DNA from 4 places in the Lysinibacillus sp. K60 genome. Region 1 is predicted to be linked to each of the others. Evidence: riboswitches for the same ligand, from Rfam matches in the RefSeq annotation. Region 1 holds a riboswitch; each other region holds the start of a gene.

Region 1 (2,204 bases):
CCTGTCTCTTGGTTCATTGCCCAAGGTTCATTTTCTTCGCGTAAACGTTGATGAGGACGTAATGGCTGTTTTTCTTCACCTAGGGTATATTTACGTTGGTAACCGCGTGGCGTGATCATCTTATTGTCATAGAAAAATGTTGATGAATTCCCGATAATAACTGTTGTCAGCATACCAATATCATGTTCTAGCATTTCTGCTAGTGTTGTCATGGTCACTTCTTGACGTTCTCGATAGGCACTTTTCACCAGCCCTACTGGTGTGTCTGGCGAACGATATTCTAAGAGAATTCGCTGAGCCTCGACAATTTGTCTTGTTCGACGACCACTTTTAGGATTGTATAAAGCAATGACAAAGTCTGCCATTGCAGCTGCCTCGACACGCTTTGCAATTAAATTCCAAGGTGTTAGATGGTCACTCAAGCTGATTGTACAAGCATCGTGCATAATGGGTGCACCAAGTATGCTAGCGCATGAATTAATCGCAGAAATCCCAGGAACAATTTCTACTTCAATTCCTGTTGCTTCTGTCCAGCCTAGCTCAATTAACACCTCATATACTAATCCCGCCATACCATAGACGCCTGCATCACCACTCGAAATCACCGAGACGATGCTCCCTGCTTCTGCTTGACGAACGGCTTCCTGTGCACGCGACACTTCTTCTGTCATGCCTGTACTAACAATCGATTTTGCACTTACTAAATCTTGAATCAGCTCTACATAGGTTTTGTAGCCTATAATCATATCACTTTGTTGTAATGCCTCTACTGCACGTGTCGTAATATGCTTAAAATCTCCAGGTCCAAAGCCTACTACGAAAATTTTTCCTTTTTGCGCCATGTTGTTACCCCTCTTTCACCTTTTCGATCCCTTTAATGGCAGTTGTTTGAGCAGTACGCTGTAATGTACCTTCATGAAGTGTAAAGACATGTTCGTTGTATAAGGATTCATGATGTAAATCTTGTACTAGTGTTCTAGCATGCTCTGTTGATGGCACACGATACCAGTTCCCTTGGGGGTAGGCAATTACCACACAAGCATCCTTGCATCGTCCATTACAGCGCGTTCTTGTCGTATGTATTTCTTGATCGAGTGCTTGCCGCTGTATCTCATCTCGAATGGCTAAGGTAATTTCCTCCCCATCCTTTTTCATGCAGCTACTGCCATTGCAAATAAAGAGATGTGTTTTCATCCCCTCTAAATTCCAAGTTGTCATCTTCTGTCTCCCCTCATTTGCTTTTTGGAAAAAGAAAAACCTTTACTCTATAACGAAGAGTAAAGGTTTTGTAGAAGCCAAATAAAAACGAATAGCATGAAATACAGGTACTCGCTTTCGCTTCAACTTCTCCCTCCGAAAAGTTTGCATGCACAATCAAATAAGCAGGTTTCCTGACTTAAGCTTCATTTTACTATCGCACCTTCCCAAGTTTGCACCAGTGGCTTTGCGATTTCATCAGCTATTACAGTAGCGGGGGCTGTATTGGATTTTCACCAATTTCCCTATTATCTCGAGCTATTCGAGCACTTATTGACGTTTTATATGAAATTTTTATTAGAATTTTAAATAGAAAACTGTCTTTATCATATCTTATTTTTTTAAAATTTCAATATTTCTTTAAAAATTTATGACAAATTTATCAATTTTGAATGGAACTAGGTATGAAATTTATACAATCTATATAATTTGCCCATAAATCGTTATCAGAATATTCGCCATTGACCTTTAATTATAAAAATTTATAAAAGGTATAGCATATTTATGGAAATTCATGTTACACTTTGTCGTGAAATCTCACAATTTGAATGTTTTTCGGTGCAAAGTGCTTGTCATTTTGCTTAAAAGGGAAGCCGGTTTGAGTCCGGCGCGGTCCCGCCACTGTAATAGGGAGCTTTATAGAATATGTCACTGTCCAACGGATGGGAAGACCTATAAAGCATTGAACTAGAGCCAGGAGACCTGCCGAAAAATAAGTGATCGTTTCAGCCTACGAGGATAGGTGTGCGGCTTAGCAGATGAGAATGTTATTTGCTTTTTTAGCTATGCACTTTTCCACCAGTGGAGAAGTGCTTTTTTTAATTACGCACGCAATCTTCTAAAAATCTACTAATTAGTTAGGAGGAAAGCTTTTTGAAATTTTCATGGTGGAAACTTAGTTATTTTTTACTGGCCTTTTTAATCGTGCCAAAACGTGCCTTTGCCAT
Region 2 (2,204 bases), on a different contig from region 1:
TTAAAATATCTGGTACATAATGATATGTCACCACGATGACATCTGGATTTTTTGCGATAATTTGTTCTGCATCAATTTTATACCAATTATCGCCATCTACAGCTACATTCTCTGCATTGATCATTTCAAGCATCGCGTTCATAAACGTACCATTGCCAGATGTATAAATATCTGGCTCATCTGATGCTTCAACTAACACTTTTTTGGGTTCAACATCCTTGACTTTAGACAAAACTTCTTCTACTTTCGCCTTCATATTAGCAACAATTTTTTCTGCCTCTGGTAATTTCCCTGTAGCACGTCCAAGTTGCTCAATTGTTGTATATGTTTCATTAAAGTCTTGTGCATTTCTTACTACAAAAACTTTCAAACCTGCTGATTCAAGCTGTGCAATAGCCTCTTCTGAAAGAGACATGCTAGATTCGTGTGAAAAAACGATATCTGGTTTTAAGGCAATAATTTTTTCAATATCGTACTCCATACCGCCAACCTTATCCTTCTCAGCTGCCTCTGGCGGATAATCGTCGTTGTCAGTAACACCAACTATTTCATCATTTAAACCTAGTCCAAAAAGGATTTCAGTATTACTCGGAATAAGTGAAACAATTTTCTCAGGAGGTGCTTCAAGTGTAATGTCCTTACCAAGGGCATCTGTTATCGTCATTGGGAATGTTGCTTCATCCACCTGTGCTGTTTCTTGCTGTGTTTGCTGCTCGTTAGATGACTTGTTATCTTTTGCTTCCTGCCCACAAGCAGCTAGCAAGCCTACTGCTAAAAATGCTGATAATCCTATTTTCCAAAATTTCTTCATGTGAATCCTCCTTCGTTGGTCCATGCGACATTTCGCTTTATTTTGCATCAAAATAAAACCCCTCATCTTTGAACGATGAGGGGGCAAAATCGCACCAAAAAACTGATACAAAATCCACCACCCTATCCTCGTAGGTTGTCATGTCGTTATAAAGGCAGGTCTCCTGGCTAGTGCTACTTGCGATTTTTCAAGCCTTCCCGAAATCTTCAGTGGCATCATTTGAAAAAACTCACACTTACAGTGGCGGGACCGCATCGGAATTACACCGATTTCCCTTTTCACTTTACTTAAGTAAAGAACCTTTATAATATTCAGTTGATTTCATTATACATGAAAATGAAAGAAGTCGCCTCCATTCAAGACGACTCCCCGGCCATTATACAATTTCAGAAAAGTATTGGACTGTTTTCATTTGAGCACCCATTTCTCTTAATGACCATGTCTGTTCTAAATAAACGTCCGCTAGTTTTTCATATTTTCCACCAAATTTATGTGCCCACTCAACCGCAATGACACTTTCATAAAGGTGAGCCATTTTTTCAGCCATACCTTTTGCTTCAAAAGTTTTCGTTGCCTCGTCTAAAGCGCTAAAAATTTGCAGTTTTATAGAAATATTCGCCAATTGTTCTTTAACGATTTGTACTAGTGAGCTGTCAGCTAATTTCTCTAATCGTTCCTCCATCTCACAGACAAACAGTTCATGTGCATGAAACTTATCCACTAAACGAATGAGTTCTAAGGCCAAAATATTAGCCGTCCCCTCCCACACCGTCAACACTTGCGCGTCTCTTAATAAGCGGGGCGTTACAAAGTCTTCTATATAGCCATTACCCCCGTGTAATTCAATTGCCTCACTAGCATAGTGAACAGCTTGCTCTGCCGTTTCCTTTTTCATAATGGCAATATATAAACGATTCATAATAAGGTCTTGCTGTGTTCCCTGTCCACTTGTCACTTTATCGTATAATTGAATAAGATCAAAAACTGTCGCTACTTCCACGTGCAACTTAGCTGCAAATTTCCCTAAAGTATCCTGAATCATAGGGTATTGTGTTAAGGGCTTGCCAAATGCATGTCGATTGCTTACATAATGTTTTGCCTCTAAGAAGCCACGACGCATAATACCAATAGAAGCGACTGCATTACAAATTCTTGAGAGATTTAGTGCTTCTAGCATATAATAAATCCCTTTATTTTGCTCCCCTACAACATAGGCAAGTGCACCATCAAATTCTACCTCACCAGAGGGAACTGCCCGAACGCCTAATTTATCTTTCAATCGACGAATACGTAGATGATTTGTTGTACCATCTTCTTTACGCCAAGGAACTGCAAACAACGTTAAGCCTTTGGAACCTGCTGGCGCCCCTTCTATTCGTGCCAATACCATCGC
Region 3 (2,204 bases), on a different contig from region 1:
CCCCACAAAAAGCTGTAATAATACCAATTGGCATTTCCTGAGGAGCAATAATGATTCGAGCAAAGGCATCTGCCCACACTAAGAATATTCCACCTATTAAAGCACTAATAGGTATGACGTATTTATAGTTTGAGCCCACAATTAAACGCACAATATGGGGAATAATCAATCCCACAAATCCTATAGAACCACTAACTGCGACAAGCACACCAGTTAATAGAGATACTAATAGTATTAACTGAATACGGAATTGCTGAAGATTAACGCCTAATGTCACTGCCGCCTCTTCTCCTAGTAATAATAAATTTAAATTGCGATAGTGTAGCCATAGTAGCCCAAATACAACCAAGAATACGAAGGCTGGAATCACAATACTATTCCATTTGGCTCCAGCTAAACTACCTAGCATCCAAAACATAACAGCCTTTAAGGCCCCTTCTTGCTTTGACATCATTAAAATAAAGTTAGAGATAGCCGTTAAGATAAAGGACACAGCCATGCCTGCCAATAGCAAGCGGAAAATAGAGACACGTCCCCCAACACGTGATAAGAAAAAAACAAGTGTAATGGCAAGTAATGAACCAAGGAATGCGGATACTGAAAGAGCGTAAATACCTAAAAATGAAAACGCTCCTAAAATAATCACAGAAGTAGCTCCTACAGCTGCCCCTGAAGAAATCCCTAGAATATACGGGTCTGCAATAGAATTACGTACAAGTGCCTGAATGGCTGCCCCTGCAATGGCTAACCCCGCTCCTACTATAGCAGCTAGCAAAACACGAGGTGCTCTTATTTGCCAGATGATGATTTCCTGAGAGCGACTCCAATCTTGCTCGATCGAAGTTTGTATAAAAGGAATTTTAGAAAGAATAACTTTCCATACATATAACGGTGTAACTGAAACTGAGCCAACCATTACAGCAAAGGTCATTGAAACAATTAATACCATGAAAAGTACGAAGGAAAATAACATAAATTTTTTATTCATCTGTTTTAAACTCCTACTGAATATTGATGAATGAAGCAATAAAAAAAGGTATCCCATGCGAAAATGCGCATAGAAATACCCTAGATTAAACAAAGTCAGAAAAATATCCAGCTATTGTCCGTAATTGCTTGCATCCTCGTGGGCATTACAGGTATTACTAAATGGCAGGTCTCCTGGCTTCGATTCACTATCCTATAATTGCCTTCCCATTCTTAAACAGTGGCAAATCATATTATAGGATTCCTCGTTACAGTTGCGGGACAGCGTCGGACTTCCACCGACTTCCCTTTTAAGTGACATTCAAAAATGTCACACCAATAGTATTTGAAGTTATAAAATTGTGACGGTTCTATCATACATTTTTATAGATAGATAGTCTACTTCTATTTAACCCAATATTTGAGTTAACTATTAATAATAATAAGGTTGACACAATAGCATTCGTTTTTTACACTAGCAGTAATAACTTATAAAACGAGGTGAAATTCATGGCAACTGTTACACAACATAGTCACCATAAGTTAAGAACTATTGACATTACCTACATTGGATTGTTTTCAACGCTAATGATGGTGGGTGCTAATATCACTTCCTTTGCACCCTTTATGGTAGTTGGTGGTGTACCCATTACGCTTCAAACCTTCTTTGCAACTTTAGCAGGGCTTATTCTTGGTAGTAGAAAAGGTGCGCTCGCCTGTACAATTTATATGTGCGTAGGATTGGCGGGAGCTCCTGTCTTTGCTCGTTTCGGTGGTGGAATTGGCCAAATTTTAAGCCCTACCTTTGGGTTTATTATTACATTTATATTAGCGGCATTTGTTGCAGGGTTGATCGTGGAACGAAGCGGGACAAAGAAAAGTTTTATCGTAGCTGCTTTGGTAGCAACGGCTATAAATTATTTGATAGGAACAAATTGGATGTTTTTTGCCTATAAGCTTTGGGCAAGTGCGCCAGAGAATTTTTCATATAAGCTCGCTTGGCTTTGGATGATTCCTCCACTACCAAAAGATATTATTTTAGCTATTTTTGCTGGTATCTTCGCCCATAGATTACAAAAAACATTGAAGATCATGCCCATTCAATAGCATATCTCCCCACCTAATTGTGCCAGACTAAAGAAATGTTTTTCATAGGGTCATATCCATCGTTTCTGCACATTTATTTGCTACATTAGGAGCACATAGTGAGGAGGATATCATATGAAATTCAATAAAAG
Region 4 (2,204 bases), on a different contig from region 1:
CTGTGGCATCGCACGTTGGTATGGATACGAGTATACTATAGGAAGCAGAATATTTTATCGCCCCCTTTTCGCCAGCAATTTCGGCTATTTTTTGGAATTGTGCAGGCGTATAATGCTTATTAATAATGCCAGGGCTAACGGCTAGACGGGTAAACTCACCATGACGGTTTAGTGTTTCAAATGTTTGATCTGGTACATTTTTTTGAAATGCGTTCATTTTTATCGCTCCTTATAAAAAAGGAGCTAGCAAAACGCTAGCTCGAATGGATTAAAAGTTTTCAGGATAGAAGCCCTTGGCTAAAATTTCAATGGCCTCTGCTGCACGAACCCCTTCAGACGCTGCTGAAAGTGGCAGGATGACAAAGCGCTCATTTTTGACCGCTTCCATCTCCTTCAATGCTGGATCATTTTTTAAGAATTGGATCTTTTGGTCTGCCGTTGTTTCACCGTAATCAATCACGACAACTACCTCTGGGTTGCGGTCTACTGCATCTTCCTTCGACACAGTTGTCCATCCTGATTCCACATCACCAAAGATATTTTGACCACCCGCGATTGTCACCAGCTCATTCATAAAGTTTTGACCAGCTGTAAATACATCCTTTTCACCGCTATCAAACACAAGAACACGTAATTTTTCGCTATCTTTTGGTAATTTAGCTTGTACTGCCTCTACATCTTTCGTCATTTGCTCAATTAAAGCTTCGCCACGATCCTCAATACGGAAAATCTTCGCGATATGGCGAATATCAGTGAAAATATCCTCTAATGTTGGCTTTGTCATGTTGGAAGCCGTATGTAAATACGTATGGATGCCTAATTCTTCAAGCTCTTCTGGTGTGCCTACACCCTTTTCGCCAAAGCCACTTTTCCAGCCTGCATATAGGAAATCTGCCTCGGCATCAATGACTTGCTCCTTCGTTGGGTATTGATCGGAAAGCACAGGGACTTTGTCGTATGCCTCTTGCAGTGGCTCATAGATTTTATCATCTAAGTAAGCTGTCCCTACCATAGAATCCTCTAAGCCAAGTGCTAGCATAATTTCTGTCACATGCTGATTTAAGCTAATCGCTTTTGTTGGTGCTTCCGTATATGTTTGACTTGTGTCATTGTTTTCAATGGTTACTTCGGCTGCCGCCTCAGATGGCTCAACCTTTTCACCTTGTGCTGCTGATTCCGTTTTGTCTTTTGCATTACAAGCCCCTAAAACAGCGACCAAGGCAATGATCATCATTAGCCATATACTTTTCCATTTCTTCATGTCCTTTTCTCCTTTGTTGTTAAAATATAGAAAGAAATCAGAGATTTCTTTACTACCCAGGTGTTTGGAAGGGCATAAAAAAAACCCTCTTGTCGCCAAGAGAGTAGCATAGTGAAATAACGGTATATTACCTGTATCACTATCCCCATCCTCGTGGTTCTTAGTCAAAAAATACATACTGGCAGGTATCCTGGCTTAGGTTCATCATCTATACGCCTTCCCATAGTTTCACTACAGTGGCATGCTGTATAGACTCCCCATTTACAGTTGCGGGACAGCATCGGAATTGCACCGATTTCCCTTTTAAGCAAATGACAAATGCCATTTGCACCAATACGTTCTATAATGGTCAATACTATTGATAGACTAGCAGAAGAATATTTATCGCGCAATCAGTAGTATGACACTAAAAGTATAATCATCATTATATTAGCACTATTTCGACATAAAGACGAACTATTTTACAAGAAATATAGAAGCTAGTATTCTGTTACAATAAAAAGATAGCATTCTATAGAAACGAGGATTTCTTATGTACAAAACAATTGGTGTACTTGCGCACGTGGATGCAGGGAAAACGACCTTTTCTGAGCAAGTACTTTTTCATACAAATAGTATCCAAGCCCGTGGTCGAGTTGATCATCAGGATACCTTTCTTGATAATCACGAGCTGGAGCGCAGACGAGGCATTACGATATTTGCCGAGCAGGGGCGTATGCGCATTGGCGATGATACATACACATTGATTGATACGCCAGGGCATGTCGATTTCTCCCCTGAGATGGAGCGTGCCATTCGTGTGATGGATTATGCCATTATGATCATTAGCTCTGTCGAAGGGATACAAGGCCATACAGAAACAGTATGGCAACTTTTACGTCAATACCATGTCCCTACCTTCTTCTTTATCAACAAAATAGATCGTGAAGGTGCCAATGTGGAG

Evidence for each region. A riboswitch is a leader RNA that binds a small molecule or an ion and turns the genes downstream of it on or off. The one in region 1 is predicted to bind cobalamin.
Region 2: linked by a shared signal. The riboswitch ahead of HCH28_RS01560 (ABC transporter substrate-binding protein) and the one ahead of HCH28_RS05975 ((2Fe-2S) ferredoxin domain-containing protein) in region 1 are both predicted to bind cobalamin.
Region 3: linked by a shared signal. The riboswitch ahead of HCH28_RS21360 (FecCD family ABC transporter permease) and the one ahead of HCH28_RS05975 ((2Fe-2S) ferredoxin domain-containing protein) in region 1 are both predicted to bind cobalamin.
Region 4: linked by a shared signal. The riboswitch ahead of HCH28_RS16550 (ABC transporter substrate-binding protein) and the one ahead of HCH28_RS05975 ((2Fe-2S) ferredoxin domain-containing protein) in region 1 are both predicted to bind cobalamin.

Annotation. Positions count from the first base shown of each region.
Region 1 covers NZ_JAASJR010000002.1:446,269-448,472, reverse strand. Annotated here, with positions in the region: gene cobJ (precorrin-3B C(17)-methyltransferase) at 1-842, opposite strand, end outside; gene HCH28_RS05975 ((2Fe-2S) ferredoxin domain-containing protein) at 847-1,218, opposite strand; cobalamin riboswitch at 1,365-1,546, opposite strand; cobalamin riboswitch at 1,797-1,981, shown strand; gene HCH28_RS05970 (energy-coupling factor ABC transporter permease) at 2,131-2,204, shown strand, end outside.
Region 2 covers NZ_JAASJR010000001.1:291,483-293,686, reverse strand. Annotated here, with positions in the region: gene HCH28_RS01560 (ABC transporter substrate-binding protein) at 1-811, opposite strand, end outside; cobalamin riboswitch at 948-1,130, opposite strand; gene HCH28_RS01555 (acyl-CoA dehydrogenase family protein) at 1,188-2,204, opposite strand, start outside.
Region 3 covers NZ_JAASJR010000013.1:40,987-43,190, forward strand. Annotated here, with positions in the region: gene HCH28_RS21360 (FecCD family ABC transporter permease) at 1-988, opposite strand, end outside; cobalamin riboswitch at 1,135-1,322, opposite strand; gene HCH28_RS21365 (biotin transporter BioY) at 1,477-2,073, shown strand; gene HCH28_RS21370 (YdhK family protein) at 2,188-2,204, shown strand, end outside.
Region 4 covers NZ_JAASJR010000007.1:207,471-209,674, forward strand. Annotated here, with positions in the region: gene HCH28_RS16545 (precorrin-3B methylase) at 1-217, opposite strand, end outside; gene HCH28_RS16550 (ABC transporter substrate-binding protein) at 269-1,261, opposite strand; cobalamin riboswitch at 1,425-1,611, opposite strand; gene HCH28_RS16555 (elongation factor G) at 1,794-2,204, shown strand, end outside.